Regions from separate parts of the Acidibrevibacterium sp. genome, predicted to be linked through region 1. Evidence: riboswitches for the same ligand, from Rfam matches in the RefSeq annotation. Region 1 holds a riboswitch; the other holds the start of a gene.
The links. A riboswitch is a leader RNA that binds a small molecule or an ion and turns the genes downstream of it on or off. The one in region 1 is predicted to bind cobalamin.
Positions count from the first base shown of each region.

Region 2: it holds a riboswitch for cobalamin, as region 1 does, so the genes downstream of both, ACP5M5_RS10100 (HoxN/HupN/NixA family nickel/cobalt transporter) here and cobW (cobalamin biosynthesis protein CobW) in region 1, are expected to answer to the same signal.

Region 1 is NZ_JBMFWJ010000004.1:19,801-34,015, reverse strand. Features, by position in the region: gene ACP5M5_RS02550 (precorrin-8X methylmutase) at 1-336, opposite strand, end outside; gene cobN (cobaltochelatase subunit CobN) at 333-3,701, opposite strand; gene cobW (cobalamin biosynthesis protein CobW) at 3,706-4,764, opposite strand; cobalamin riboswitch at 4,860-5,061, opposite strand; gene cobU (bifunctional adenosylcobinamide kinase/adenosylcobinamide-phosphate guanylyltransferase) at 5,102-5,611, shown strand; gene cobO (cob(I)yrinic acid a,c-diamide adenosyltransferase) at 5,608-6,225, shown strand; gene ACP5M5_RS02525 (cobyric acid synthase) at 6,379-7,833, shown strand; gene cbiB (adenosylcobinamide-phosphate synthase CbiB) at 7,817-8,782, opposite strand; gene cobD (threonine-phosphate decarboxylase CobD) at 8,809-9,825, shown strand; gene ACP5M5_RS02510 (glycosyltransferase family 9 protein) at 9,880-10,782, opposite strand; gene ACP5M5_RS02505 (hypothetical protein) at 10,884-12,758, opposite strand; gene ACP5M5_RS02500 (type III PLP-dependent enzyme) at 12,959-14,089, opposite strand.
Region 2 is NZ_JBMFWJ010000031.1:559-14,773, reverse strand. Features, by position in the region: gene infB (translation initiation factor IF-2) at 1-852, opposite strand, end outside; gene ACP5M5_RS10145 (RNA-binding protein) at 982-1,701, opposite strand; gene nusA (transcription termination factor NusA) at 1,670-3,208, opposite strand; gene rimP (ribosome maturation factor RimP) at 3,269-3,802, opposite strand; partial or broken gene ACP5M5_RS10130 (matrixin family metalloprotease) at 3,926-4,390, opposite strand; gene ACP5M5_RS10125 (hypothetical protein) at 4,414-5,064, opposite strand; partial or broken gene ACP5M5_RS10120 (IS5 family transposase) at 5,102-5,931, opposite strand; gene ACP5M5_RS10115 (lytic transglycosylase domain-containing protein) at 6,220-7,059, shown strand; gene ACP5M5_RS10110 (arginyltransferase) at 7,222-8,061, shown strand; gene ACP5M5_RS10105 (Hint domain-containing protein) at 8,333-10,099, shown strand; cobalamin riboswitch at 10,150-10,364, shown strand; gene ACP5M5_RS10100 (HoxN/HupN/NixA family nickel/cobalt transporter) at 10,434-11,501, shown strand; gene ACP5M5_RS10095 (phytanoyl-CoA dioxygenase family protein) at 11,549-12,505, shown strand; gene ACP5M5_RS10090 (glycosyltransferase family 2 protein) at 12,516-14,215, opposite strand, start outside.

The DNA.
Region 1 (14,215 bases):
GAGCCGCGACGCAAGCGCCGCGATGCCCGGTGCCGCAAGCGTGCAGATCACCGGATTGGCGGCCGCAAGGCGGGCGCGCGTCACCCCTTCCGCGACCATGTTGGCGTCACAGAAAATCGGTTTGCCAGCGGCAAGTGACGCAATCGCGGCATCACAAAAATCGGGGTGAAACACGAGATCATCGGCGATCTCGACTATGCCGCACGCATGGATCATGCGCACCGCGATCGTCGCTTCCGCTTGCGAAAACCGCGCGAGATCAGCCTCGGCGCGAATGATCGCAAAAGAGCGCTCATAGATGGCAGCGCCGTCGCGGAGATAGTCTCGCTTGCTCATGGTTCGAGAATGCCAGCAAGGATTTCGCCGACATCATTGCGCCACGAGCGCCAGAGATCGCGCGCGCGCATCGCGGCAAAGCGCCCGGCGAGCGCCCGGCGCGCCTCCCCATTGGCTTGGGCGAGAAACGCATCGACTTCGGGGTTGCCAAGGGTTGCCGCAAACAAGAGATCGAACTGGCGATCGAAACGCGAAGGCAAAGTCATGGCAAAGAGCGAAAGCGGCGAGACCGCGCGCGCGATTTCGGCGGCCCCGCGATAGCCGTGGCGCATTTGTCCCGCGATCCAGCGCGGGTTGGCGGCGCGCGCGCGCGTCACCTGCGCGATCTCCTCGGCCAAGGTCACAACACGCAAGCCGTCGGTCGCGGGACGCGCGTAATGGAGCGCGGGGCTTGCGCCAAGCAGCGCCGCCGCCGCGGCAAAGCCGCCGGCGTGGGCAGCGATTTCGTCATCGGCGAGGACGTCATGTTCATTATGATCGGCGATATGAAAATAGGCGTCGGCGCCGGCAATCTGGGCCGCCAATCCCGCTTGATCAGCAAGCCCGTCGTGCCCCGTGCCATAGGCGAATGCCGACTGGGCGAGATAGGTACGGCCGAACTCCGCTGATCCCGTCTCGGGATCACCCGAATCGCCGAGTGCGAGGCCATAGACGCCGGGCGCCGGGCCATAGATCCGGCGCACCTCCTCGCTTTGCCGCGCGCGCGCAGCCAGCGGGTTCCATGCCGCGTCTTCGTCGCGCGCCGCGATCATCGTGACGGCATCGTCGAACAACGCGATTTGGGTGGCAAAGGCATCGCGGAACAGGCCGGAAATGCGCAGTGTCACATCGATGCGCGGCCGGTCGAGTTCGGCGAGCGCGAGCACCGCGATCCCATTGACGCGGTGCGAGCCCGCGTCCCAAAGCGGCCGCGCCCCGAGCAGCACCAGGGCGAGCGCGAAGGCCTCGCCGCCGGTCCGTATCGTCGCACTCCCCCAGAGATCGATCACCAGCCGCTTGGGCCAGGCGCCATGCCGGCGCAGATGTTCCTCGAGCAAAGAGGCGGCATGTTTCTCGGCGAGCGCGACGGCGGCGCGCGTGGGGATGGCGCGCGGATCGAGGCTGATGATATTGCGCCCGGTCGGCAACACATCGACCCGCCCTCGCGAGGGGGCGCCCGCCGGGCCGGGCGGAATGAAGCGGCCATCGAGGGCGGCGAGAAAGTTCCGCGCTTCATTCGGCGCCGAGGCATCGAGGCGGGCAGCGATCTCCGCTTCGCCGATCGTCGGCGCCGCCTCGCGCAGCGCCGCCAACAAGGCGCTCCGTTGCGCCGGCGCGCGCGCAAACACATGCAACCCGTCGCCGATCAGGCGATCCTTGATATCGCAGAGATAGGCATCGAGTTTGGCAAGCAGTTCGTCCTCGCGCGCGGTATCCTCGCACCCGGCTTCGGCGGCAAGGCCGGATGAGCGCGCGCGCGCGAGAATCTCACGGCGAAGATGGCGTGCGCGCTCTCGATCGAGCCCGGACGCCGCCGCATAATCGTCGATCAGGCGTTCGAGCGCGGCGGCCTCACCATGCAAGCCGGCGCGCATCAAGGGCGGCGTCAGATGGCCGAGCGTAAGTGCGCCGAGCCGCCGCTTCGCCGCCGCCGCCTCGCCGGGATTGTTGACGATGAAAGGATAAATCACCGGAAGACCGCGCACGAGCAGTGCTGGAAAACACGCCTCATGCAGCGCCACCGCCTTGCCCGGCAGCCATTCCAGCATGCCGTGCGCGCCGAGCGGAACAAGAGCATGGATGCGCTCGCGATGGCGGAGCCAAAGGTGAAACGCGACATAGCCATGGCGCGGTGGCAGATCGGGATCGTGATAGGTTTCCTTGCGCCGCCGCGCCTCACCCCGATCGGGCTCGATCGCGGCAAGGATATTGCCGAGACGAAGATGGCGCAGCGTGAAATGCCCGCCAACGCAAGCGGGATCCGCTTCCGGCGCGCCCCAAGCAGCGATGATCCGCTCGCGCGCCGCCGCCGGCAATTCGGCATAGAGCGCGTGATACGCCGCAAGCGAGAGGATAGGCGTCGGCTCGGCGTCACACAGCGATCCCGCCAAGGCTTCGCGCGCGAAGGGTGCAATGGTGTAGCCGCCGGCGCCAAGGAGATCGCATATTTCAGCGAGACTGCCCAAAGTATCGAGCCCGACAGCATGCGCGCGCCCACCAACGAGGGTCGGATAATCGGCAAGCACGATCGCAAGCCGCCGCTCGGCGGGCGGTGTCGCGGCAAGCCGCAGCCAGCCGATTGCAAGGTCCGCGGCGCGGTTGATCCCGCCGGGATCGGGCGCGTGCTGCTCGGGCACGAATTCGCAATCGCTGGCGGGGCTTGCCGGCGCTTTGAAAGAGATCGCACCGGCGAGCAGGCGGCCATCGAGCTCGGGCAACACCACCTGCATTGCAAGATCGGCGGGTGCGAGGCCACGCTGCGATTTTTCCCAATCCTCGCGTGATCCGCCAGCAAGCACGAGTTGCAAAATCGGCGCTTCCGCCGCTTCCAGCGGCGAGGGTGTTCCATCCTCGCCGCGCGCGGCAAACCCGGTCGCCGCGAGCACGATTCCAGGACGCGTCGCGGCAAGGGTTTCGGCGATAAACGCCCTTGCCGTCGCCTCCTTCAACGAATCGACAAAGAGCAGCCGCGCGGCAACGCCGGCGCGCGCCAGCGCCGCGGCCAAAGCCTCGATCGGCGCGATATCACCGGCGAGAAGATGGGCGCGGTAAAAGACGATCGCCGCCTCTGCCCAAGCACTTTGCCGCGTGACGTCCGGCGTGATCAGAGCGTATTCGCCGCAAGACGGCATCGCGACGACCGGCGCGCCGCTATCCTCGCAGAAACCACCGAGATGGGCGGCGAGCGCGAGAGCGCCGGCAACGTTGTCAACGCCGCCTTCGCGAAAGAAGCGATCGAGCCGCGCAAGCGCCGCCGCCGTCACAGTGGAAAGAGCCGCGAGTTCCGCATCCTCGCGCTGATCGCCGGCGAGCAGCGCGAGCGCGATCCCACGCGCGCGGCAGAGGGCGGCGAGTTCCTCCACCCCATAGCGCCAGTAATCGAGGCCGCCGAGCAAGCGAACGATGATGACTCGCGCGTTTGCCGCAACGTTTTCAAGATAGAGATCGACCGACATCGGATGCCGGAGTTGTCGCAGATTGGCAAGGCGAAGGCGCGGCGCCGCCGCCTCCTGCCATCCCGCCCGCAACCGTGCCCAAGCGCGTGCGGCGGCGGCGAGATCGCTTGCGGCAAACGAGAGAAATACCATGTCGGCCGGACTCTGGCCGAGATCGATCGCCGCTTCGTCTTCATCGAGCGCGCGCGTCTCGCGAACCAGGAGATGCATCGGCTCAGTGCGTCAGTGCGGCGCTGATCGCGGCGCGATCGAGACCACGCTCGCCAATCACCACGAGGCGCGCCCGGCGCGGCTCATCGGCGCGCCATGGGCGATCGAAATAATGCTGAAACCGCGCCCCGACGCCTTGGATCACGCAGCGCAACGCCTTATCGGGCGGCGCGAGAAATCCCTTGACGCGGAGAATGTCGTGCTGCTCAGCGAGCAGGCGAAGCCGCGTGATCAGGGGCTCCGGCTCAGCCGTTTCGGGAAGATCGAGGACGAAACTCTCGAAATCATCATGTTCATGCGCGCCATCGACAGCATCGTGATGGGACGGGCGCGCCGCGAGATCGTCCTCGGCCTGGGCGGCGAGCCCGAGCAGAATGCCGGGATCGATTTTTCCCTGCGTGATGCTGAGAATTTTCACCGCGCGTGGAATTTTCTTCGAAATGTCAGCGGCCAAGGCCGCGAGCGCCAAGGGATCGAGGAGATCGGCTTTATTGAGGAGCACGAGATCGGCGGCGTTGATCTGGTCCTCAAACACCTCGGCGAGCGGGTTGTCGTGATCGAGCGCCGGATCGGCGGCGCGTTGAGCGGCGAGTGCCGCCGGATCGTCGGCGAACCGCCCCGCCGCCACCGCCGCGGCATCGAGCACCGCGATCACGCCATCGACCGTCGTGCGTGCGCGCACGTCTGGCCAGTTGAACGCCTTGATCAGCGGTTTCGGAAGCGCGAGGCCCGAGGTTTCGATCAGGATATGCTCGGGCGGCTCGGCGCGATCGAGGAGGGCGGCCATGGTCGGCAGAAAATCCTCGGCGACCGTGCAGCACAGGCAGCCATTGGCGAGTTCGACGATGCTGTCCTCGGCGCAGCCGGGAATGCCACAGCTTTTCAGCAAGTCCCCGTCGATGCCAAGTTCTCCGAATTCATTGACGATGATCGCGATGCGCCGCCCGCCAGCCTGTTCGAGCGTGTGACGCACCAAAGTGGTTTTGCCGGCGCCGAGAAAGCCGGTGATGATGGTCGCGGGGATTTTGCCCGACCCCGAATTGGTGACATTGGCAGATCGCATGCGGCACTCTCCGGGGCACGGCATCGCCCGCAGCCGCCATCGCGGCAACGGAAGCGGCGCAACGCGCCGTCGCCGCCAGGGCACCCCGCCTGGTGGCGCGATCAAGGGTGATGGCAGGTCTCCTGGCTCGCGGATCCGTCGCCCCCGCCCGCCTTCCCGGAAATCCCAGTGGCGTTTGGACAGAGGCTTTCCGCTCACAGTTGCGGGGGCAGCCGCGGCTTTGGGGCGCCCCATGCGCCCGGCACCGCGTTCCCTTTTCATCTCCCTCGCGGAAGAACCATCGCTGTGGTTTTATGGGCGGGCGGGTTCGGAAGTCAATGCGGGAGGTTGGGCGGCGATGGCGCGGATGACCCTCATTCTCGGCGGTGCGCGCTCAGGGAAAAGCGCCGAGGGCGAGCGCCTGATCGCGCGCCATCCCGGCCCGCTCGCCTATATCGCGACCGCCGAAGCCGGGGACGCCGAAATGGCGGCGCGGATCGCCTCCCACCGCGCTCGGCGCGGGCCACGCTGGCGAACGATCGAGGCGCCGATCGCGCTCGCCGCGGCGATCAGCGATGCGGCGCCGCTCCCGACTTTGGTCGATTGCCTGACGCTCTGGCTTTCCAATCTGATGCTCGCCGGCAACGATATCGCGCTCGCGGCGGCGGCGCTCGAGGAGGCGCTTTTCGCCCATCCCGCGCCGATCGCGCTCGTCGCGAACGAGGTTGGGCTCGGCATCGTGCCCGATAATGCGCTCGCGCGGCGGTTCCGTGACGAGGCCGGCGCGCTCAATCAAAGACTTGCGGCCCGCGCCGATCGGGTGCTGATGATGGTCGCCGGCTATCCGATCGAGGTGAAACGCCCATGAATGAGACTGCTGAGCCGCCCGAAAACGCCCGCCACCGCGCCCGCATGGCCAAACGCAAGGCGGTTCAGGACGTCGAGGTTGCGGCGAAAACCATCGAGAAAGGCCTCCTCATCGTCCATACCGGGCGAGGCAAGGGCAAATCGACCGCGGCCTTCGGCCTCGCTCTGCGCATGCTCGGCCATCAGCGGCGGGTCGGCGTCGTGCAATTCATCAAAGGCGCCTGGCAGAGCGGCGAGCGCGCGGCGCTGGCACGTTTCGATGATCTCATGGAATGGCACACGCTTGGCGAAGGCTTCACCTGGGAAACCCAGGACCGCGCCCGCGACATCGCCGCCTGCGCGCACGCCTGGGCGGTGAGCACCCGCCTGCTTGCCCGCGAAGACATCGCGCTCGTCATCCTCGACGAACTCAACATCGCCCTTCGCTATGATTATCTCGCGCTCGATCAGGTTCTCGCAGCGATCGCGGCGCGGCCACCCATGCAGCACATCGTCATCACCGGGCGCAACGCCAAGCCGGAACTCTGCGCGGCGGCCGACCTGGTGACGGAAATGACACTCACGAAACATCATTTCGCCGCCGGCGTGCGCGCGCAGCAGGGGATCGAGTTTTAAGAGTTCCATGAGTTTGAGGAAGAATCTGTTCTTTTTTGAAAAAAAGAACCAAAAAACTTTTCCCCGTTGGCCAGTGCCTGCGGCACTGGCCGCTCTGAGGAAACGGGACAAAAGTCTTTTTGCTTCTTTTTCTTCAGAAAAAGAAGATCTTTCATGACAGCGCGCGCGCTGATGTTCCAAGGCACCGGCTCGAGTGTCGGCAAGTCGCTGATCGTTGCCGGGCTTTGTCGTGCGTTTGCGCGGCGCGGGCTCCGTGTCGCGCCGTTCAAGCCGCAGAACATGTCGAACAATGCCGCGGTGACACCGGAGGGCGGCGAGATCGGGCGGGCGCAGGCGCTGCAGGCGCGGGCCGCGGGGATCGCACCGAGCGTGCATATGAACCCGGTGCTGCTCAAGCCGCAAAGCGAGATCGGGGCGCAGATCGTGTTGCGCGGCCACGTGGTCGGGGCGGCGCCGGCGCGCGCCTGGCAGGTGAAAAAGCACGCGTTTTTGCCTGCCATTCTCGAAAGCTTCGCCGAACTCGGCGCGGCGCATGATCTGGTTCTGGTCGAAGGCGCAGGCAGTGCCGCTGAGGTCAATCTCCGCGAAAACGACATCGCCAATATGGGATTTGCGCGCGCCGCCGGGCTGCCCGTGGTACTGATCGGCGATATCGACCGCGGCGGCGTGATCGCGAGCGTGATCGGCACCAAAACCGTGCTCGCGGCGGAAGATGAAGCGCTGATCAAGGGGTTCATCATCAACCGGATGCGCGGCGATGCCGCGCTGTTCGCTGATGGCATGGAGTTCATCGCCGCCCGCACCGGCTGGGCAGCGCTCGGCCTCGTGCCGTTTTTTGCGCAAGCGCGCCATCTGCCGGCGGAAGATGCCGCCGATCTCGCCCCGAGCGTTGCCCGCGCGGGGCGGCTTCGCCTCGTGGTGCCGCTTTTGCCCCATATCGCGAATTTCGACGATCTCGACCCACTTTTTGCCGAGCCCGACATCGCGCTGACACTCGCGCCGCGCGGCGCGCCGTTGCCGCCTGCTGATGTCATTCTTCTCCCCGGCTCGAAAGCGACACGGGCCGATCTCGCGGCGTTGCGCGCCGAAGGGTGGGACATCGATCTTCTCGCCCATCATCGCCAGGGCGGCGCGCTGATCGGGATTTGCGGCGGGTTTCAAATGCTCGGCGAGGACATCGCAGATCCTGACGGGATTGAAGGCGAGGCCGGCCACTCGCCCGGTCTCGGCCTGCTCGCGTTCCGTACCGTTCTCGGGCCGGCAAAACGTCTCGCAGAAGTGGCCGGCGTCAATCTCCTCGATCAAACCCCGGTGCGCGGCTATGAGATGCATCTCGGCGAGAGTTTCGGCCCCGCCCTCGCCCATTCTCTGCATCGCCTCGCCGATGGCCGCGCAGAGGGGGCGGCCTCCCTCGATCGCCGGGTTTTCGGCACCTACCTGCACGGGATGTTCGCCGATGATGCGGCCCGCGCCGGCTGGCTCGCGCGTTTTGGCGCCGCGTCACGGCTGCTCTCGTTCGACCACCTGATCGAGACGACGCTCGATGCCCTGGCCGATCATCTCGCCCGCCATATCGATCTCGCGGCCCTCCTCAGCCTCGCGCGATGACGGCGAAAACCAGCACGAGAGCGAGGGTGAGCGCGACGGCACGGCGATAGAGCGCGAGCGCGCGGGCGAGATCGCGCGCATTCGCCTCAGCCCGCCCATCGCCCATCCAAGCGTCGAACACGGCGATGCCCTCATAAACGCGTGGCCCGGCGAGGCGGAGCCCGAGCGCGCCCGCCATCGCCGCCTCCGGCCAGCCGGCATTGGGCGAGCGATGATGCCGCGCATCATGCAACGCCGCCCGCAGCGCCGCCGGCAGACGCCGCGGCGCCGCGAGCGCGAGCAAGAGGGCCGCAAGCCGCGCCGCCGGGAGATTGATCAGGTCATCGAAGCGGGCCGCGGCAAAACCGAAATCGGCAAAACGCGCGGTGCGATGGCCGATCATGCTGTCGGCGGTGTTCGCGGCTTTGTAAAGCGCAAGGCCCGGAAGGCCGAACAGCGCGCCCCAGAAGGCGGGCGCGATGACGGCATCGGAAAAATTCTCGGCGAGACTCTCGATCGCGGCGCGGAGGACACCGGCTTCGTCCAGCGCCGCGGGGTCGCGCCCGACGATTGCGCCAACCGCCGCCCGCCCGCCGGCGAGGCCGCCGCGCGCAAGCGCTTCGGCAACCGCACGAACATGGTCATGGAGACTGCGCGCCGCCAACAACGAAGAGGCGATCACGCCGAGCACGAGATCACCCATGATGCCGGGCAGCAGGCGATGACAGAGCACCTCCACCCCGATCGCCGGCAGGGTGGCGGCGAGCAGCACCAGCGTCAGCGCCATTACCCCCAGCGCCCGGCGCCGCGCGGGGCCGAGGGTCGCGCGGTTGCAACGCCGCTCGAGCGTTGCGATCAGCGCGCCAAGCCAGGTGACGGGATGGCCGATGCGGCGGTAAAGCCAAGCCGGATAGCCGAACACGGCATCAAAGATCAGGCCGGCGGCGAGGAGGGTGAGATGAGCGCGCATCGCGGGGCATTCATGGCGGGGCGGCGATGAGCGGCCAAGAGGCACCGCCCGTTCATGGCGGGCGGCTCGGCGCGTTTCGCCGGCTGTTTCCCGATGCGCCGACGCCGATCCTCGATCTCTCGACCGGGATCAACCCCTATCCTTACCCGGCGCCGGCGCTTCCCGAGACGCATCTCACCCGGCTTCCCGAGCCCGAAGCCCTGGCGGCGTTGGAAGCGGCGGCGGCGCGGACCTATGGCTTGGCGGCGGGCGAAGCGGTCGCAGCCCCGGGCTCACAAGCGCTGATCGGGCTGTTGCCGCTGCTTCTCCCCCGGGCGGAGGTCGCGGTGCTCACGCCGACCTATGCCGAGCACGCGTTCGCCTGGCGCCACGCCGGGCATCGCGTGCGCGAGGTCGCAACCCTCGCGGAGGCAGAGGCGGCAGAGATCGTGGTGCTCTGCAATCCCAACAACCCTGACGGGCGGGTGATCACCGCCGCCGACCTCAGCGCTCTCGCAGCACCCCTGGCGGCACGCGGCGGCCTTCTCGTGGTGGACGAAGCCTTCGCAGATTTCGCGCCGGACGGGGTTTCCGTGGTGCCGCGGTTGCCCGCGCGCGGCGTCATCGTGCTGCGCTCGTTCGGCAAGGCGAGCGGGCTCGCCGGGCTCCGGCTCGGCTTCGCGCTCGCGCCGGCGGACCTCGCATCGCGGCTCCGCGCCGCGCTCGGCCCCTGGCCGGTCAGCGGTGCGGCGATCACGATCGGGACCGCGATGCTCACCGATGCCGCCTGGCGCTCGGCGATGGCGGCGCGGCTCACCGAGGATGCCACCCGACTCGATACCGCGCTCGCCGCCGCCGGTCTCGCCCCGCGTGGCGGCACCGCGCTGTTTCGCCTGGTCGAAAGCGAAGACGCGGCTTCGGTGTTCGCGCACCTCGGCGCCGCCGGCATCCTGGTCCGCCGCTTTCCCGCCCATCCGCGTTGGCTCCGCTTCGGCCTGCCCGGCGCGGCTTTCCCCCGCCTGCTCGCGGCGCTCGCGGAAATGAGGAGAAATGTTCTTTTTTGAAAAAAAGAACCAAAAAACGTTTGTCCGCTGGGCAGTGCCTACGGCGCTGCCCAGTCACGCCGTCGCCGCGTCCGCCATCAGCCGAAGCGCGGTCGCGAAAGCGGTCTCGACGCTGAGCGCGCTCATGTCTTCCGACTCCCCGAGCGCCCAATCGGCGAAGCGACCGGCCGGGGCCATTTCGGCGGCGCGATCGCGGGTTGCGGCGCACAGCCCGACCGTCGGCACCCCGGCGGCGGCGGCGAGATGCATGAGGCCGCTATCATTGCCGACATAAAGGGCACAGCGCTGCAAGCAGGCGGCGGCCTCGGGCAGGCTGAGCTGGCCACGGAGATCGATCGCCTCGGGCAGAAGCGCCAGCAGCGGCGCCGCCATCGCCCGCTCCGCCTCGCCCGGCCCGGCGAAAACCGCCGCCGCCGCGCCCGGCAGACGCTCGGCGGCGAGACGCTGAAAGAGCGCTGCGAAATGCGCCGCCGGCCAGGCTTTCGGCGGCCAATTCGCGGTCGGGCCAAAGCCGATCACTGGGCGATCGCCGGGCAAAAATGCCGCGGCGTGGGCGCGATCGGCGTCGTTTACCCAAACCACAGGAAGCGGCGCCGGGCGGATCCCGAGAGCCGCGGCAAATTGCTCGTGCTTGCGCCCCAACGAGCGCCGCGGCTTGAGGGCGCGCTTTCGCGTCCACACCAGATAGGAAATCAGCGAGCGCCGGAAATCGACCACCAGATCCCAGCGCGTCCCGACAACGCCGCGCCACAGCGCGAGCCAATGCAGATCATAGCGGCGCTTGTCGAGAACGAGGGTGCGTTCGCGATTGGGCATGCGCTCGAACACCCCGGCCGCGACCCCGCCGCAAACCACGGTGATCCGCGCCTCGGGATAGGTGCGAATAAGGTAGTCTAGCACATTGGTGGTGATCACCGCATCGCCGATGCGGTTGGCCGAGATGAACAGAATGCGCATCAGAGCAGGCCGGGGCGGAGTCGTTTCGTTGCCATGCCCAGGCCATAGGCCGCCGGGGGGACAAACGCAACGCCGCCACCCCCGACGACCGCAACCGCCGGCTACTGGAAGGGGTAATAGCGGAAGCTCAGGATATACATCTGCTCGTTGACGGTCGGCGCGCCGCCAATGCCGCGAAAATCACCGCGGCGGATATATTCATATTGCGGGCCGACAAGGAAGACGCCGACATTGTTGCCCTCGAGGAAACGCCACCAGGCGCCGACGGTGACTTCGGTGGACGAGGAGAAATTGGCAACGCACGGCGCGCCGAGTTGAATGTCACAGCCGGCATTGGAATAAAGCGGGTTGCCATAGCCATAGGCTTTGCCGTTGGCATTGAAGCTCTCCGCTGAGACCTGCTCGCGGCCGAGATAAGAGTAGATATCGATCGCATCGGTGGGATGGCCGATGGCGCCGAGCAGGAACGTCGCCGCCGGCAACGGCTTGGCGGCGCCGTTGGGGCCGATCGTCGCGTCAGGCAAGCCGGAGGAGGTATAGCGCCCCATCCCGTACCCCCACGACTCCGTGGTGTATAGGTCGAGCTTCTGGTCGAAGAGGGAATAGAGCGCGGTGCCGCCGATGCCGCCCATCCCAACCACGTGGTTCTGCCCGCCGTCGCCGAGCGTGGTGCGGGTCTGAGCGGAACGCGCTACGCCATAGACCTCGTAATGCCCGCCAAAGCCCGGATCGGCGGTGACCTTGAGCACGGCATCGGGCGTCAACTCGTTGGTGTAGCTGGTGCCTGAATATAACGTGGGCCCACCTGGGAAGTAATAGCTGGTGGTTCCCGGCGCCCCGACCCCATTCGGCCCGAGCGCATAGACCGTCTCGGGGCTTTCGATGGCGAGACCGACATTGAAGATGTTATCGTCGAAACTCTTGACCAAACGGAGACCGAAATTCCGGTTCCATTGGAAGCCGACCACGTATTGCGCCTCAGGATCGATCGGGATCAGTTCCTGACGCGGCACCATCCCCACTTTGAACGGCACCACGAGCGACCAAATCTCGCCAAACGCCGCATGGAGTCCGAGGTCGGAATCGTCGACCTGCGCATAATAGAGGCGCCAGCGCGGCGTGTAGGAATTGCTCTGGATCGCGTTGGCGGTGGGCGGTGCGGAAAGGAAGTCGCCCTCGAGATAGGCGGCGACCGAAATCGAATCCGAGATATTGCCCTGCGCGAGTGCCGCCCAGCGGCTCTGACGCGCATCACCCCGTATTTCCGACATATAATATTCCGGGTTGTTGGGCAGCGGAATGGCGGTGCCGAACCCTGAATTGATGCCGGTGGTTTCCGCATGGTCGCGGTAGATGAGCGGCGCTTCGACATAGCCGCCGAGCGTCAGCGCGAGGCCGCCGACTCGTAGCGAATACCCTGGCGCCATCTGGGTGAGGATCGCCGGGCTCGCCGACGAGAGCGAATCCGAGCCCGGCGGCGGCGGCACCGTGGTGATCGGCACCTGATCGGAGAAAGCCTGCGGCGGCGTCAAGTTGACGTTGGTGCCGCCGGCCGCCGGCGGCGCGATATTGGGCGGTACTTGCTGCGGCACCAGCGGCGGCGGCGCCCCACCTTGCGCCTGAAGCGCGCCGGCGGCGAGCGGGGCGGTGGCAAGCCCCATCGCCGCGGCGGTGCCCGGCCCGCCCCCGGGCGCGATAGCGGCGTTGCTCGGGGCGGCGTTTTCCGCAGCCTTCAGCTTAGCGGCCTCCGCCGCTTTCGCCTTGGCCTCGGCGGCGAGCTGTTTTTTCAGTTGCTGCAATTGCTTTTGCAGATCCTGGATTTGCTTCTCGACCGCATCCAAGCCGTCATCGCTCGCCTGCTGCGCGCGCGCCGCGAACGGGGCGAAGCTGACGGCAGCGGGGATGGTGGCAAGCGCGGTGGCGAGGGCAAAGGAGAGGCGCCGCGAGGGGCGCCTCGACAAAGAGATCATCAACATCACGGGGTCCGCGTCGCTGGTGGGGAAAGCGCGCGAACCCTAATCGTCTGAGATCACCGTTTCGTGATCATTGTGAAGACAATTTTATGACAAAATCATGATATAATATAACTATACGATATAACTAATTTGGACACACAAGCGCCCCCGCCGGGGGTGGGCACCTCCCCCCATGTCGGGATGTCGCGAACGTCAGATATTCAGATATAATGTTCGGCCAAGGGCGCGAAGCCGTTGAAGCCTTGGCTGGCATAGGTGCTGACATAGGCGCCGGTCGCGAGCAGGGTGACGGCGTCGCCGCTGGCGAGCGCCAACGGCAGGCGGTAGTCGGCTTTTTCATAGAGAATGTCGGCGCCGTCGCAGGTCGGCCCGGCGATCGCGACCGGGCCGGTCGCGCCGCCGTCATGCGGCGTTGTGATGGCATAGCGGATCGCCTCGCCCTCGGTTTCGGCGAGGCCGCCGAAGCGCCCGATATCGAGATAGACCCAGCGGAGATCGCTCTCCGGGTCGCGCCGGCTGACCAGCACCACCTCGCTTCGCACCGCGCCGGCATCGCCAACCACGAAGCGCCCGGGCTCGATCGCGATATCGGGAATGGCATTGCCGAAATGCCGGGTCAGCGCCCGGGTGATGGCGTGGGCAAAGTGATCGATGTCCGGCACCTCGTCGCGATAGCGGACCGGGAAGCCGCCACCGAGATTGAGCAGGCGGAGATTGACCCCGCGCTCGGTGAGATCGGTGAACAGCATCGCGACCTGGCCGATCGCCGCCTCATAGGCGGCGCCATGCTTTTGCTGGCTGCCGACGTGAAAGGAAAGCCCGTAAGGGTCGAGCCCGATCTCGCCGGCGCGCAGCATCAAGGCGCGAGCCTGTTCGACGCTGGTGCCAAATTTGCGCGAAAGCGGCCAATCCGCCCCGTCATTGGCGACCAGGATGCGGCAATAGACCCGGCTTCCCGGCGCGTGGCGGGCGATTTTTTCCAGCTCCTCGGCGGAATCGAAGGCAAAAAGCGAGATGCCGGCGTGATGCGCGGCGGCAATCGCGCTCGCCTTCTTGATGGTGTTGCCGAAGCTGATCGCCTCGGGGCGCGCGCCGGCGGCGAGACAGGCGGCGACCTCCTCGAAGCTCGCGGCGTCGAACGCGCTCTCAAGCCGCACCAGGCGCTCGAGAATCGGCGCCGCCGGATTGGCCTTGACGGCATAATAGATGCGCGCGAGCGGGAGAGCCGCGCGCAACGCGCGGTAATTCTCCTCGACGCGATCGACGTCGACCACCAGGCACGGCGATGCCGGCTGAACCTCAGACAAATAGCGGGCGATCTTCGGCGTCATAGCACCGTGCCTCCCCGGAAAAACAGGCGCCCGTCTGTAGCGAGACGACGGGCGGAGTTGCGAAACGGTCGAACGAACCAGCGACCAGACGATTGCCAGAACGCTTGACGTCGTTGCGTAACCACT
Region 2 (14,215 bases), on a different contig from region 1:
GTCGCGCTGGCGGCGCATGGAGGCAAGCGAGCGCACGCGCTCATCCTCGTCTTCGAGCGCCGCCTGGACATCGATGCGGCTGCCGCGACGGCGATCCTCGGCGGTTTTCTTGACCGCCGGCACTTGCGGCTTGCGCGCCGGCGGGGCGCCGCCAGGACGGCGGGCAGGGCGGGCTTCCTCGTCGTCCTCGCCACGCGCGCCACGCAGACGCAGGGTCTCGGTCGGTGCCGCGGGCTTGCTCGCCGGCGCCGCCGCCGGCACGCGTGGCGCGGCGCGTGGCGCGGCTTCCTCGCCACTCGTGGCGGCGGCCGGCGCGGCCGCCGGCGCGGATGGGGCGGCGGCGCGACGGGCAGCCTCCGCCTCGGCGGCGCGGCGGGCGGCTTCCTCCTCGGCGGCGCGACGCGCTTCCTCCTCGGCGGCCCGGCGCGCTTCTTCCTCGCGCCGACGCGCTTCCTCGGCGGCGGAGAGAATGGAGATTTTTTCCTGCTCGCGGCGTTCGGCTTCGCGCCGCGCCGCTTCGCGCTGCTGTTCGACGAGGGCGCGCTGACGGGCGGCGAGTTCAGCCGCGGTCAAAGCCCGGCCGCTGCCGGCGACGCCGCTGCTCGCAGCCCGGCTCGCCGGCTCACTGCGGCCGGAAGCGCTCCCCGCGGCGGGCGCCGGCGAGGCGGCCGGATTAGCCACGGGGGCGGCGCTCCGCTTCTTGCGGACTTCGACCTGCACCACTTTCGAGCGGCCGTGGCTGAAACTCTGGCGCACAGAGCCGGCATCGACGGTGCGTCCGCCCTCGAGCCGTCCACTCGGCCGCAGCGAAAGCCGCCCCTTGCCGCTGTCCTGATCGTTACCTTCAGTCATTGACCCGTCCGTATCCCGTGCCCTGCCATCTGTCGCCCATTCCTGCGTCGCGCCCTCGCGCGCCATCCGGCGCCCGCCAAGCGACCTCGCGCCACCGCCGCGCATCAATGGACCGCTTGCGCTCAATCCTCAAGCCGCATCTCCCGATGACGCCACATCCCTGCCCTCGATTCCGGCGAGGCGCGTGGTATCGGCGGCGATCATGGCCGCGAGCCGCCCGGCAACGAGCGCCACATGCACGACCCGCTCACGGGCGAAAACGCGCCCCAGTTCCGCGCCAGAGAGCGGATCGACCACCGCGACCGTGCCTCTCGGCTTCATCGCCGCGAGAAACCGGGCCCGTTCTTCGGCGCTGCCATCATGCGCTGCGACGACGAGACCGGCGCGGCCGGAGAGCAGCCATTCCCGCGCTTTATCGAACCCGGCGACGGCTTGCCCAGCCCGCCGGGCGAGCCCGAGGGTTTCGCCGATCCGTGCTCGCAATCCGACAGCAATACTAGCGGCGAGATCCGAAGGCACGCTCACCGGCCGCTTCGCCGCATGCGCGAACACTCCCCGCTTCGCCGCAGCTTTTAACACATCCTGCCGGGCGCTCAACCACATTCCCCGCCCCGGCAGCCGGAGCGCGAGATCGGCGACGATCGCGCCCTCCGGTCCGACGACGAAGCGGATCATCGCCGCCTTCTCGGCGCGCGCGCGGGTGACCAAACACCGCCGCAGCGGCCCACGCTCGAGCGCATCGTCGGCATCGTCCTCTGCGCCATCCGCGCGGAACGCCTCGGGCGCGTCTTGCGGCGATCGCGGATCAGGTGTGCGCTCAGGCGTCTTTCTGTTCCTTCTCTTCGTCATCGGCGAACCAATGCGCCCGCGCGGTCATGATGATGGCGCTCGCCCAGGCGGTGGCGGTCTCGTCGTCCATCTCGCCTTTGCCGACGATTTCGAGCAATTCGTCAGCGGCGAGATCGGCGAGATCATCGAGCGTCTTCACGCCCTTTTCGCCGAGCGCGACCAGCATCGCCGGGGTCAGTTCGGCGATCGCCGCGACATCGTCGCTGACCCCAAGCGAGACCCGCTTTTCGTTGAGTTCGGCGTCGCGACGGGCGAGAAATGCCTCGGCGCGGCGGATCAGCTCGGCGGCGACGGCCTCATCGAACCCCTCGATCTCGGCCAATTCCTCGGGCGGCGAGAAAGCCAGTTCCTCGATGGTGTTGAACCCTTCCGCGACGAGGAGGCCAGCGATCACGTCATCGACATCGAGCGCTTCGACGAAAAGCCCGGTGCGGCGGCGGAATTCCTCCTGCCGGCGCTCGCTTTCCTCGGCTTCGGTGAGGATGTCGATGTCCCAGCGGGTGAGCTGGCTCGCGAGGCGGACATTTTGGCCGCGCCGGCCGATGGCGAGCGAGAGCTGGTCGTCGGGCACCACCACCTCGACGCGCCCGGCCTCCTCGTCGATCACCACCTTGGTCACCTCCGCCGGGGCGAGCGCATTGACGACGAAGGTCGCCGCCTGCGGGCTCCAGGGAATGATGTCGATCTTCTCGCCTTGCAGTTCCTGCACCACCGCCTGGACGCGCGAGCCGCGCATGCCGACGCACGCGCCAACCGGATCGATCGAGGAATCGCGTGAGATCACCGCCATTTTCGCGCGCGAGCCGGGATCACGCGCGACCGCCTTGATTTCGATGATGCCGTCATAAATCTCCGGCACTTCCTGGGCGAAGAGCTTGGCGAGGAAATTGGGATGGGTGCGCGAGAGAAAGATTTGTGGCCCGCGCGGCTCCTCGCGCACGTCATAGATATAGGCGCGCACGCGGTCGCCATTCCTGAAACTCTCGCGCGGGATCAGCTCATCGCGCCGCAGCAGCGCCTCGGCGCGGCCGAGATCGACCATGAGATTGCCGTATTCGGTGCGCTTGACAGTGCCGTTGATGATTTCGCCGACTCGATCCTTATATTCCTCATATTGGCGCTTGCGCTCGTATTCGCGCACACGTTGCACGATCACCTGTTTCGCGGTTTGCGCCGCGATGCGGCCGAAATCGATCGGAGGCAGCGGATCGACGAGATGCTCGCCGAGCTGGATATCGGGCTTGAACTTGCGCGCGATGGCAATCGGGATCTGGGTCTCCTCGTTCTCCACCGTCTCCACCGCCTCGGTCCAGCGCGAGAGATGCACCTCGCCGGTTTTCTTGTCGATGCGGGCGCGAATATCCTTTTCATGGCCATACTTGGCGCGGCCGGCCTTCTGGATGGCTTGTTCCATCGCCTCCAGCACCTCGTCGCGCTCGATCGATTTCTCGCGCGCGACGGCGTCGGCCACCAATAGCAATTCCGGGCGGGCGATCGCGGTATCCATGGCATGAGACCTTTCGATTGACGTTTCGGACGCGTTCATGGGCGGTTTCTTGTGATGGGATCAGTTGAGCGGTTTGTCGTTGAACGGCAGGGCGGCATCGGCGGCGAGCAGCGCTTCCGTCAGCACCAGCTTGGCGCGGCGGATTTCAGTGCGCGGCAGCGCGATTTCGCTGCCGTCCTCGAGGCGAAGGCGCGCCGTCGCGTGGTCGGCGCCAAGCACGATGCCGACGAAGCGCTTGCGCCCCTCCTGCGCCACCACCATCTCGACGCGGGCGAGGTGGCCGGCGAAGCGGTTCCAGTCCTTCGCGCGGGTCAGCGGCCGGTCGATCCCTGGGGAACTGACTTCTAGTGTCCAGGCGCCAGGCAGCGGATCCTCGACATCGAGCACGGCGCCGAGCGTGCGGCTCAGCGCTTCGCAATCTTCGATGCCAAAGCGCGCGCCATCGGCACGGTCGGCCATGATCTGCACCACCGGCCGCTCGCGCCCGGTCACCGCAACGCGCACTAGCTCATAGCCGAGGGCTTCCAGCGTCGGCGTGATGCGCGCGGCGAGCTTGGCTTCGAGGCCGGTATGATGCGGGCGATCCTCGTCCAAAACAAATCCATCCAAAACAAAAAAGGCGGCCCGCGAAGGCCACCCCCCGTAACATCGCGGAGAATGTGTATGGCCCGCACATAGCGCCCCCCGCCGGGTTTCGCAAGGGGATCAGGGGCGGGGTCAATGAAATAGACTTTCGCCATGCGCGGGGTTCGCGGGCGTCGTCCCTGCGGCGTGCGTGCTGATCCACCCGGGCGGGGTGCTTTGGTTGGATGCCGAACCGCAAAGGGACTGGATATTGGCGATATCCGTCGTGTCGAGGGTTCTGTTGGTCGATCCCAGATTGGCGAACATCACGGAATTCCTGTCAGCGCTGTCCGCGAGCCCCAGAGCATGGCCCAATTCATGCAAAGCCGCCTGATATAATTGCACGTTTTCGCCTTTGTAGGTCATCTCTTCCTCGCGATAGGAAAAAATCGGATCCTGGGAAGGATTTTCCAGCCGAATGATCACCCCCGGCTGAATCGATCCGTTGCTTGCCGCAAGGAACGTCGTACCGATGACACCGCTGCTCTGTGTGTCGAAATTGCCCCATCCGATTCTGATATCCGCTCCCGGGGAATCGGAAACCTGTTCGAACTTGAGACCGCTGACGGAAGCCTATGTCTTTATCGCTTGCTCGATCGCCGTTTGGTATTCCGTTTGCCCATAGCCGCTGAACGGGGCGGCCGGGCTTCCCGGACTGTCAGCGAAACTCCAGGTGATGACGGGAAGGGTCCATTTCGCGCCTTCGAAGGGAGGGGGGCGGTTGCCTGGCCTTTCGCGGCGGCGAGATTCTGCTCCATGTTCGTCCACCCAGCATCCGCGGCGGCCGCCGCCTCCGCGAGACCGGCGGCGAGATTCGATTGGGCGACGACGTTCTGAGGGTTGGGCGCCGATCGCACGGTCCCGAGGAATGAGAAGACGACGTTGACCACGTTGCCGACGGCGGAGGCACCATCTGACAGCAGACTTCCGATCGCGCCCGCGACCGCGCCGCCCCAGGCGGCCGCATCGGGCACCACGCTGCCCGCGGCGCCGGCGGCGCTCGAGCCGCCGCCCGAGGTCGAGATGCCCGTTGTAAATACGGGCTGCGTCGGCGGAGGCAGGGAGGACACGCCATCGGTCGGATTGCCTACGATGCCGCCGGACGAGGAATAATAGGTCGCGCTTTGCGGCACCCCATTCGCAAAGGGAATATAAACATAACTCCAGTTCGCCGCGCTCGTGTTCGGGAAAAGGATTTCGTCGACGAGTTGATTATTGACAATATTTTGCACTGCTTCGTTGGATATGCCATAGAGCCTGACTCGAATTTTAAATCTGACCGGCTTTCGGCCTTGCCAGTCTTCGCATGAGAAGGAAAGCCAAGGCCAATTGCAACCACGCGAGAGCGGATTCGATAGTTGCCTCGAAGTCTTTTGACAGACGGCGCGAGCGATTGATGCAGCCGAGCGTCCGCTCGACGACCCATCGTTTCGGCAGCACGACAAATCCTTTCACCGCTTTATTGGTTCGCTTGACGACGGTGATGGAAATACGGCTCGCCTCGAAGGCTGCGCGCTGGGCTTCATCACCCTGATAACCCCCGTCGAGGAAGGACATTTTCACCCACGGGCTCTTGCGATGCACGGCTTTCAGCAGCGGCGCGAGAGCGTCGCGGTCCTGCACGTCGGCGGTCGTGATCTGGCATTCGATGGGCAGACCGATCGTGTCGACGGCGAGATGGCGCTTGCGGCCCTTGACCTTCTTGCCCGCATCGAAACCACGAGGGCCGCCGGCTTCCGTCGTCTTGACCGACTGGCTGTCGACGACAACCGCCGTCGGCGCGGCTTGACGGCCTTCCGCCTCGCGGGCGTCCATCACCAGAACGCTGATGATTTGCGCCCACAAGCCGCTGTCGCGCCATGCGTAGAAGCGGTTTTGCACGGTCGTGAACGGCGGAAAATCCTTTGGCAGATATCGCCACGGGCATCCGCAGCGGATCAAATAAAACAAAGCGTTGAGAATGACCTGGGCATCCGTCGGCTTGCGTCCGCGCCGGGCAGCAGCGGCGCGATCAGCGCCAACTCGGCCTCCGACATATCGCTTGAATAGCGCGCCCGAATGACTTCATACTTCGCCCGATCGGCCTCCTTCCAAGGCATCGCGAATCTCCCAAAGTTGTCGCAAACCAAGGGAATCAAAGGCCGCGAGGCCGGTCAACCAATTTTAGGTCAGGCTCTGAGAGAATCGCAGCCACTGAAATCACGCAACCCGCTGCTGCCACCCAGCGATCAGCGGAAACGCGAATGCCGCCCGATTAAGTGCCAACCCATTGATGCAACTTACAAAAATTTGTTGCGGATTGATTCCGGGTCAGCCTCTCAATGATTTGCTAAGAATTTTCCGCCACTCTCGCCGCCATGCGAGCGTGGATCTGGGTGTTGGGGCTCATGGTAAGTGCGCTTTTGGCGCCGGCGGCGCGCGCCGACATGCTGGCGCCGATGCTGCGGCCCTTGATCGCGCCGGCGCTCGGCCTCCTCTGCCGGCAAGCGGTTGACGCGGCGGAGCGCACCCACGCCATCCCACCGCATCTTCTGAGCGCCATCGCCCTTGTGGAAAGCGGCCGCAAGGATGCCGAAACCGGCAGCTTCGCGCCCTGGCCATGGACGGTGAACGCCGAGGGCGAAGGGCATTTCTACGCGAGCAAAGCCGAGGCCATCGCCGCCGTCCGCGCGTTGCAGGCGCGCGGCGTCACCTCGGTCGATGTCGGCTGCCTGCAAGTCAATTTGATGCATCACCCGCATGCCTTCGTGAGCCTTGATCAGGCCTTCGATCCCAACGCCAATGCCGATTATGCCGCGCAATTCCTGACCCAGCTCCACGCCCAGACCGGGGATTGGGCGCGCGCCGCAGCGCAATATCACTCCATGACACCCGAACTCGCCTTCGCCTATCAACGCAAGGTGATGGCGGCCTGGACCAGCGAGCAGCAGGGCCTGCCGGTGCAGCCTGCCAACTTGCTGCTCGCCGCCTCCGATGGCGCGGCGATGCGCCCGGTCGGTGGCCTGCGCGGCGCCCTGCCGAGACTGCAGATGAGCCATGCGCCGCCACCCCATATCATCCCGATGGCCGCACCTGGCAGCGGCGGCGGCGGGGTCATCGCGCGCGGCATGGCGGCCGCCAGCGCCTCGGCCCCGGCCAGGCTCGGCGCTATCCCCGGCCGCGGCCTCGACGCCTATCGCGCCCACCCCGTCGCCATCGCCAGTTCCGTCAAGACCGCCTCGCCCTGACCGCCGGCAATTGGTGGCGAAAGCGTTGTCATCGGCTCCTAATCCGGCTTGACGGCGGTCGGCGCCGAGCGCCTCGCCAAATAACATTTTCGGCCATGTCGGGTTGACTCTTGCCAAACGGGGTTGACCCCGGTGTCATGCTCCGGAAACATTGGGCGTGCCATGAGCTATAAATCGCCGCGGCGACCACAGTTTTTTTATACCACCGCGCCGCTGCCCTGCCCGTATGTGGCCGGGCGGACGGAGCGGAAACTGGTCACGGAAATCACCGGCCCCGACGCCGAGGCCCTCCATGACCGGCTCTCGCGCGCCGGCTTCCGGCGCAGTCATAATATCGCCTATGCGCCGGCCTGCCCGGGCTGTCAGGCCTGCATTGCGATCCGCATCCATGCCGCGGCATTCCGCGAGGGGCGGCAAGCGAGGCGGATCTGGCGGGCGAATGCCGCGACCGAGGGGTTCGAGGTGCCGGCGCGCGCCACCGCCGAGCAATTTCACCTCTTTCAGCGTTATCAGCAGCACCGCCATGGCGACGGCGACATGGCGACGATGAGTTTTTACGATTACCGCGCGATGGTCGAGGACACCCCGATCGAGACCTTCATCGTCGAATTTCGTGACCCCGATGACCGGCTTATCGCTGCCTGCCTGACCGACCGGCTGAGCGACGGCTTGTCCGCGGTCTATAGTTTTTTTGCGCCTGATCTCGCCCGCCGCTCACTCGGCACGCTGATGGTGTTGTGGCTTGTCGAGCGGGCGCGGGATTTGGATCTGCCCTATGTCTATCTCGGCTACTGGGTGCCAGAGAGCCGGAAAATGGCCTATAAGGCGAAATTCGCGCCGAGCGAGGTGCTCATCGGCGGCGTTTGGCGGCCGCTCAGCCACGAACACGATACGCCCATCACCGAGGCACGTAGCCTCGCCGCGCATGACCCTGGCGTGCCGGCCGATAACGGCCCTTCCTTACCTCTCGCCGTGCGACTGCGGCCAGAAAACGCCGGTTAGAAACACCGGTTAGATCGCTCGACAAATTTCTTTTTTGAGAAATTCGGCCGTTCGAAGCGGCTTGAGAGCTTTGACCCCTTAACAAATGATTAATTTTTAGTTGACGGAGTCATTTTTTAAGTTAGTATTTACCTTGTGTGTTGCGTGAGTTTGGCTGACGCTCGGTGCCTCCCACGCTTTGCGCATGATCAGCCCCGGCTGAGGTTGGTGCTGGTTCGATCACGTCGCGGTCAGACGCCGTCGCCTCGAGGAACACAGAAGGAGTGAAGCCGTGAGCGGAAGCAATGTCGAAATTGTCAATGGCGGTTCCGTAGGCACGCTCTCCACTTCGGAGATCTATGCCGTCATCGCGGTGCAGCAGGAGGGAACCCTCGACATCACTTCGGGGGCGACCATCACCGTCGCCAATCTGTCCGTCCAGCAAGGCGGGTTTTCGACCGGTTCGCCACCCACCTATTACTCTCCGGGCACGATCGTCGTCGATAGCAGCGTTCTCGACAATACTGGCACCGCTATCGTCGGGGGCGTGATCGAAGTCGAAAACGGCGGTTCGGCCAGTTTGAACCTCGCCTCCCCGACTTCGACCATCAACGGCGTCGCCGCGACCCCCGGCACCATCGACATCGTCGGGGCGAGTTCGGTCAATCTCGCCTACGCCCAGGGCGTCACCGCCTTCGGCGGCCTGTTCGATTATGCGACCCCCGGCGGCACCGCGACCCCCGGTGGCACCGCGACCGTCAACGACATCATCGCCAATCTCGGCACCTTCGCCGATTTCACCGGCGGCGACACGATCGACCTTACCGGCTACGCGCAAGGTGCGACCTTCGCCGTTACCCCGCTTTCTTCCAGCCCAACATTTGGCGCGGCGGAGTCTAGCATCCCGTCCTTGGGCAATATCTACAACCTGACTGACACGATCGGCGGCACCACCTCCACCATCGCGACGATCAACGCCATCGATGGCGCAACACCGGTCTTCAACGCCTCGAACGACAGCGTCACCGCCTGCTACGCCGCCGGGACACGAATCCTCACCGTGCGCGGCGAAGTGGCGGTGGAGGAATTGCGGGTCGGCGATCTCGTCGTGACCTTCGCCGGTGGTGGCGCGCCGCTCAAGCCGGTGCGCTGGATCGGCTATCGCCATGTCGATCTCACCACCCACCCGAGCCCCGAGCAGGTGCGCCCGGTGCGGCTCGCCGCCGGCACCCTCGCCCCCGGTCTGCCGCATCGCGATCTCGTGCTCTCGCCCGGCCATGCCATCTGCATCGACGACCATCTGATCGATGTCGAGCGGCTCTTGAACGGCGTCACCGTAACCCAGGATATGGCGGCGACCAGCGTCACCTACTACCACATCGAACTCGACCAGCATGATCTCGTGCTCGCCGAGGGGGTGTTCTCCGAAACCTATCTCGACACCGGCAATCGTGGGCAATTCGCCAATGCCGGCAATGTCGTGGCGCTCCATCCCGATTTCTTGCCGCAGCAAGACAAATCGGTCGGCGCCTGCCGGCCATGGCTCACCGGCGGGCCGCGTCTTGCCGCGATCCGCGCCCGGCTGATCGGGGTGATCGAGGCGGACGGGTATCGCCTGACCGAAGCGCCCGATCTTCACCTCACCGCCGGGGGCTGGCGGGGCGAGCCCGAAACTGTCGGGGCGACGCATTTCCGCTTCACCCTGCCCCGCCTCGCCGGCGACCTCCATCTGTGCTCGCGCGTCTGGATGCCGGGCGGGCTTTCGGCCGATAGCGAGGATATGCGTCGGCTCGGCGTGCGGGTGCGGCGCTTGGTCGCGATCGGCCCCGCCGGAAGCCGTGAGATCGCGCTTGACGATCCCGCGCTCGGCACCGGTTTTTATCCTCTGGAACGGCATGGCGAGGATTCCTGGCGCTGGACCAACGGCGAGGCCGTGATCCCGGCGCGCTTGCTCGGCGATGCGACACGGTTCGAGGTCGTGCTTGCCGGCACCGGGTCGTATTGGGAAGCGCCGGCGGAGGATGCGCCGGCGGAGGACACCGTGCGGCTGTCCGCCTAAGCGGACAAGGAAACCGGCTGACGCGCAGATTGACGAGACGGAAACAGCGCGCTTATCCTCCGTGTGATGGTTCCCCGGGAGGGGATGAAAAGGGAACGCGGTGCGGAGCCCCCTAAGCCGCGGCTGCCCCCGCAACTGTAAGCGGTGAGTCGGCCACCGATAGGCCACTGGGAAACCGCCCGTAACAATGGGACGGGATCCCGGGAAGGTGGTGGTCGGCATTTGAGCCGTGAGCCAGGAGACCTGCCATCATTGACGTCAACGGTGCCGCAGGGGGCGGGGATTCCCTCTGTTTCTCGCACCGAAGACAGGCGACGTCATCGAAAGAGGTCTCATGTCTTCCCATCCGTCTGAAACACTGACCGCGCCCCCTGTGCCATCGCTCCGCCGGCCGATCATTGGCATCTATACCGTGCTGCTCGGCGTCAACCTCGCGGTTTGGGCGTGGGCGCTGATGCTGTTCCGCCACCAGCCAGTGCTGCTCGGCACAGCATTTCTCGCCTATGGCTTCGGGCTCCGTCATGCCGTCGACGCCGATCATATCGCGGCGATCGACAACGTCACCCGCAAGCTGATGCAGGAGGGCAAGCGGCCGGTCAGTGTCGGGTTTTTCTTCGCGCTCGGCCATTCCAGCGTCGTTCTGCTCGCCGCAGCCGCCATCGCCGGCACCGCGAAGGCGCTGGCGTCACAGATGAACCTTGCAAAAAGCGTCGGCGGCGTGGTCGGCACGCTGGTTTCGGCGCTATTTCTGTTCGCGATCGCGGCGATGAATTTTGTCATTCTGATCGCGGTCTGGCGGACATTCCAAGCGGTGCGGCGCGGCGCCCCGTTTCAGGAGCAGGATTTAGACCTCCTGCTCAACAGCCGCGGCCTGCTCGCCCGCTTCTTCCGCCCGCTCTTTCGGCTGATCAGCAAGGGCTGGCACATGTTTCCGCTCGGCTTTCTGTTCGGCCTCGGCTTCGATACCGCAACCGAGGTGGCGCTGCTCGGTATTTCGGCAACCGAAGCCGCCAAGGGCCTCTCGATCTGGTCGATCATGGTGTTTCCGGCTTTGTTCACGGCCGGCATGTCGCTGATCGACACCACCGATGGCGTCCTGATGCTGGGCGCCTATAATTGGGCCTTCGTCAAGCCGATGCGCAAGCTCTATTATAACCTCACCATCACCTTGGTTTCGGTCGTGGTCGCGGTCGCGATCGGCGGGATCGAGGCGCTGGGCCTGATCGGTGACCAGCTCGGCCTCGGCGGCTGGTTCTGGGATGGTATCGGCGCGCTCAACGACAATTTCGGCAGCCTCGGCTTCATCATCATCGGCATCTTCATCGCCGCCTGGATCGTCTCCTTGGTGATCTATCGCTACCAGGGGTTCGACGACATCGACGTCGCTGCCGGGCAGAGGTAAAACCGAAACGAGAAACAGTGTCGAAGACAAGCGAAATGGCTTTTCCCATGCCGGACGAAAATCGTTTCCAGAACCCGTTGCCGGGTGTGCCAAACATCGAAAATCCGTTTTTTGACCAGATCTTCGATGATCTCGCGCCGGCGCACGACGTTTTGCGGATCGCCCGCGATCTGCGCCAGCGCGGCTTCGCGGTGATCGATTTGCCCGACCCGGACATCATGGCGCGAGCGGAGCGAATCAAACATGATCTCGCGCCACAGTTCGATCGCGAAGGCTGGCTGAACGGCTCCGCCCCCTCCCAGCGTATCCAGGATGCCTGGAAGAAACACCAAGATGTCCGCGCCATCGCCTGCAACCAAAAAATCCTTGATCTGCTCGCCGCACTCTATGGGCGGGCCGCATTTCCGTTTCAAACGCTCAATTTCTTCATCGGCTCGCAGCAGCGCGCCCACAGCGACAGCCTGCATTTCAGCTCCGATCCCGAGCGCTGGATGTGCGGCGTCTGGCTCGCGCTCGAGGATGTCGACGACGATAATGGCCCGCTTCTCTACTATCCCGGCAGCCATGCCTGGCGGATCTTCGACAATGCCTGCCTCGGTATCGATGTCATGGAACTCACAGGTTTTCATGACCGTTATCCCGATTTCGAAACCACCTGGGAGCGGATCGCCGACGCCGCGGCGGCAAAACCGGAGCGCTTTCATGCCCGCAAGGGCCAGGCGCTGATCTGGGCGGCCAATCTGCTCCATGGTGGCGATCGGCATCGTGATCGCAACCGCACCCGCTGGAGCCAGGTGACACATTATCTATTCGAGGGCTGTGGCTATTACACGCCGCTCGGCTCAGACGTTTTTCGCGGCAGGATCGCGCTCCGCGAACCCTATAATATCCTCACCGGCGAGACCATTCCCTCGGCGCGTGCGCCAAGCGCGGATCCCAACGCCGCATCGCCACGGTTGCGGCCCATGCTCGGCCGCATCGCCCGGCGTCTCGGGCTGCGTTGATCAGACGGCGCTAATCCTGCGTGGCGAGCAGGCTCTCTCGTGCCTGCTGGCGGATTTCGGCACGGCCAGGCCGCGTGATCGCCGGGAATGTCAGCCAGGGTTTGGGCCGGCGCGGAAACGGCGCCAAATTACGGGCGCCCGAACTCAGTGAAAGATTGGGGTTCCAATAAGGATCCTGGTCGAGGGTTTCACCCCAGCGCGCCCGCATATAAGCGATTTCCGCATAATAGCGCCGCGCGCGGTCACCGCCGAGATCCTTGCCGCGACTGGCCGATTCGAGATGGTAGAGCTCGGCGAACGGCGTCCAGAGATTGCGGTATCCGGCCGCCTGGATGCGAAGGCAAAGATCGACGTCGTTGAACGCGACCGTGAGATTCTCCTCATCGAAGCCGCCGACTTCGAAAAACACCGATTTGCGCACCGCGAGGCAGGCCGCGGTGACCGCCGAGGTCGAGCGCACGAGGCGCAGGAGATCGAACGCCCCGGGCGCGTCGCGCGTCTCGTTGCAGTAATAGTGCCCGGCGACGCCCTCCGGCCAGCCCATGCCGAGAATGACGCCGGCATGCTGGATCGTGTCATCGGCATAGAGGAGTTTGGCGCCGACCGCACCAATCTCCGGCCGGAGTGCGTGTGACACCATCTCGCGCAGCCAGCCGGGCGCAATGACGTCGATATCATTGTTGAGCAGCAGCAGGATTTCCCCGCGCGCCGCGGCAACCGCCTGGTTGTTGAGGCGAGAGTAGTTGAACGGGCCCGGCATCGGCAGAATGCGCACCCGCGCATCCTGCGCCATGCGCGCATAAAGCGCCGCCGTCGCCGGCTCGCGGCTATCGTTATCGGCGATGATCACCTCGATCGCCGGATAATCGGTGCGCCGCAACACGCCATCGAGGCAGCGTTCGAGCAATTCCGCCCGATCACGGGTCGGAATAATGATCGAAACCAACGGCGCCGGGCTCGGCAGCGGCCAGGCGATGCGATAACCGGTCTCACCCGGCATCTCAACGACCCGCGCCGGGAGATGGTTTCGCGCGAGCACGCGGGCAACCGCGGCGCAATCACGCGCCGCCGCTTCCGCCGCTTCTCGCTCTGATCGCGTCTCCGCCGCGCGGCGATGGCAAAGCACGCTCGGAATATGGCGGATATGCGCGGCACCAGCGGCGAAAGCCGCGTCCAGAACCACTTCATGCCAGGCCGAAGCGCAGGCGTCAGTCGGCAGGCCGCCGATGCGTGCGATCAGGCTGGAGTGGTAGGCCGTAAGGCCGGAGAGATAATTCTGCGCAAACAGCAGATCGGGATCGAAATCCGGCTTGAAATAGGGTGCCGCGCGCCGTCCGCCAGCGTCGATCCTGTCTTCGTCGGCATAGAGCAATTCAGCCGCGGGATGGGCGTTGATCTCGGCCACGCATTCATAGAGCGCCTGCGGCGGCAGGATGTCGCCGGCCAAAACCGGCACCAGCCACCGCGCCGTCGACGCGGTGCGCGAGTCTGAAAATTCGGCGCTGCCGTCATACCGCTCGGCCTCGGTGGTAATCAGGCGGAGCCGGCGATCGGCGGCAACGATGCGTTCGAGACTGCGCTGCACATGCCCCTCCGAGCTGCTGCGCGCGACGATCACCATGTGCCAGTGAGGATAGAGCTGGGCCCCGAGGGCGGCGAGGGTCGCGCGAACGGCCACGAGAGAAACGTCATCGGCGGGCATGACAAGAA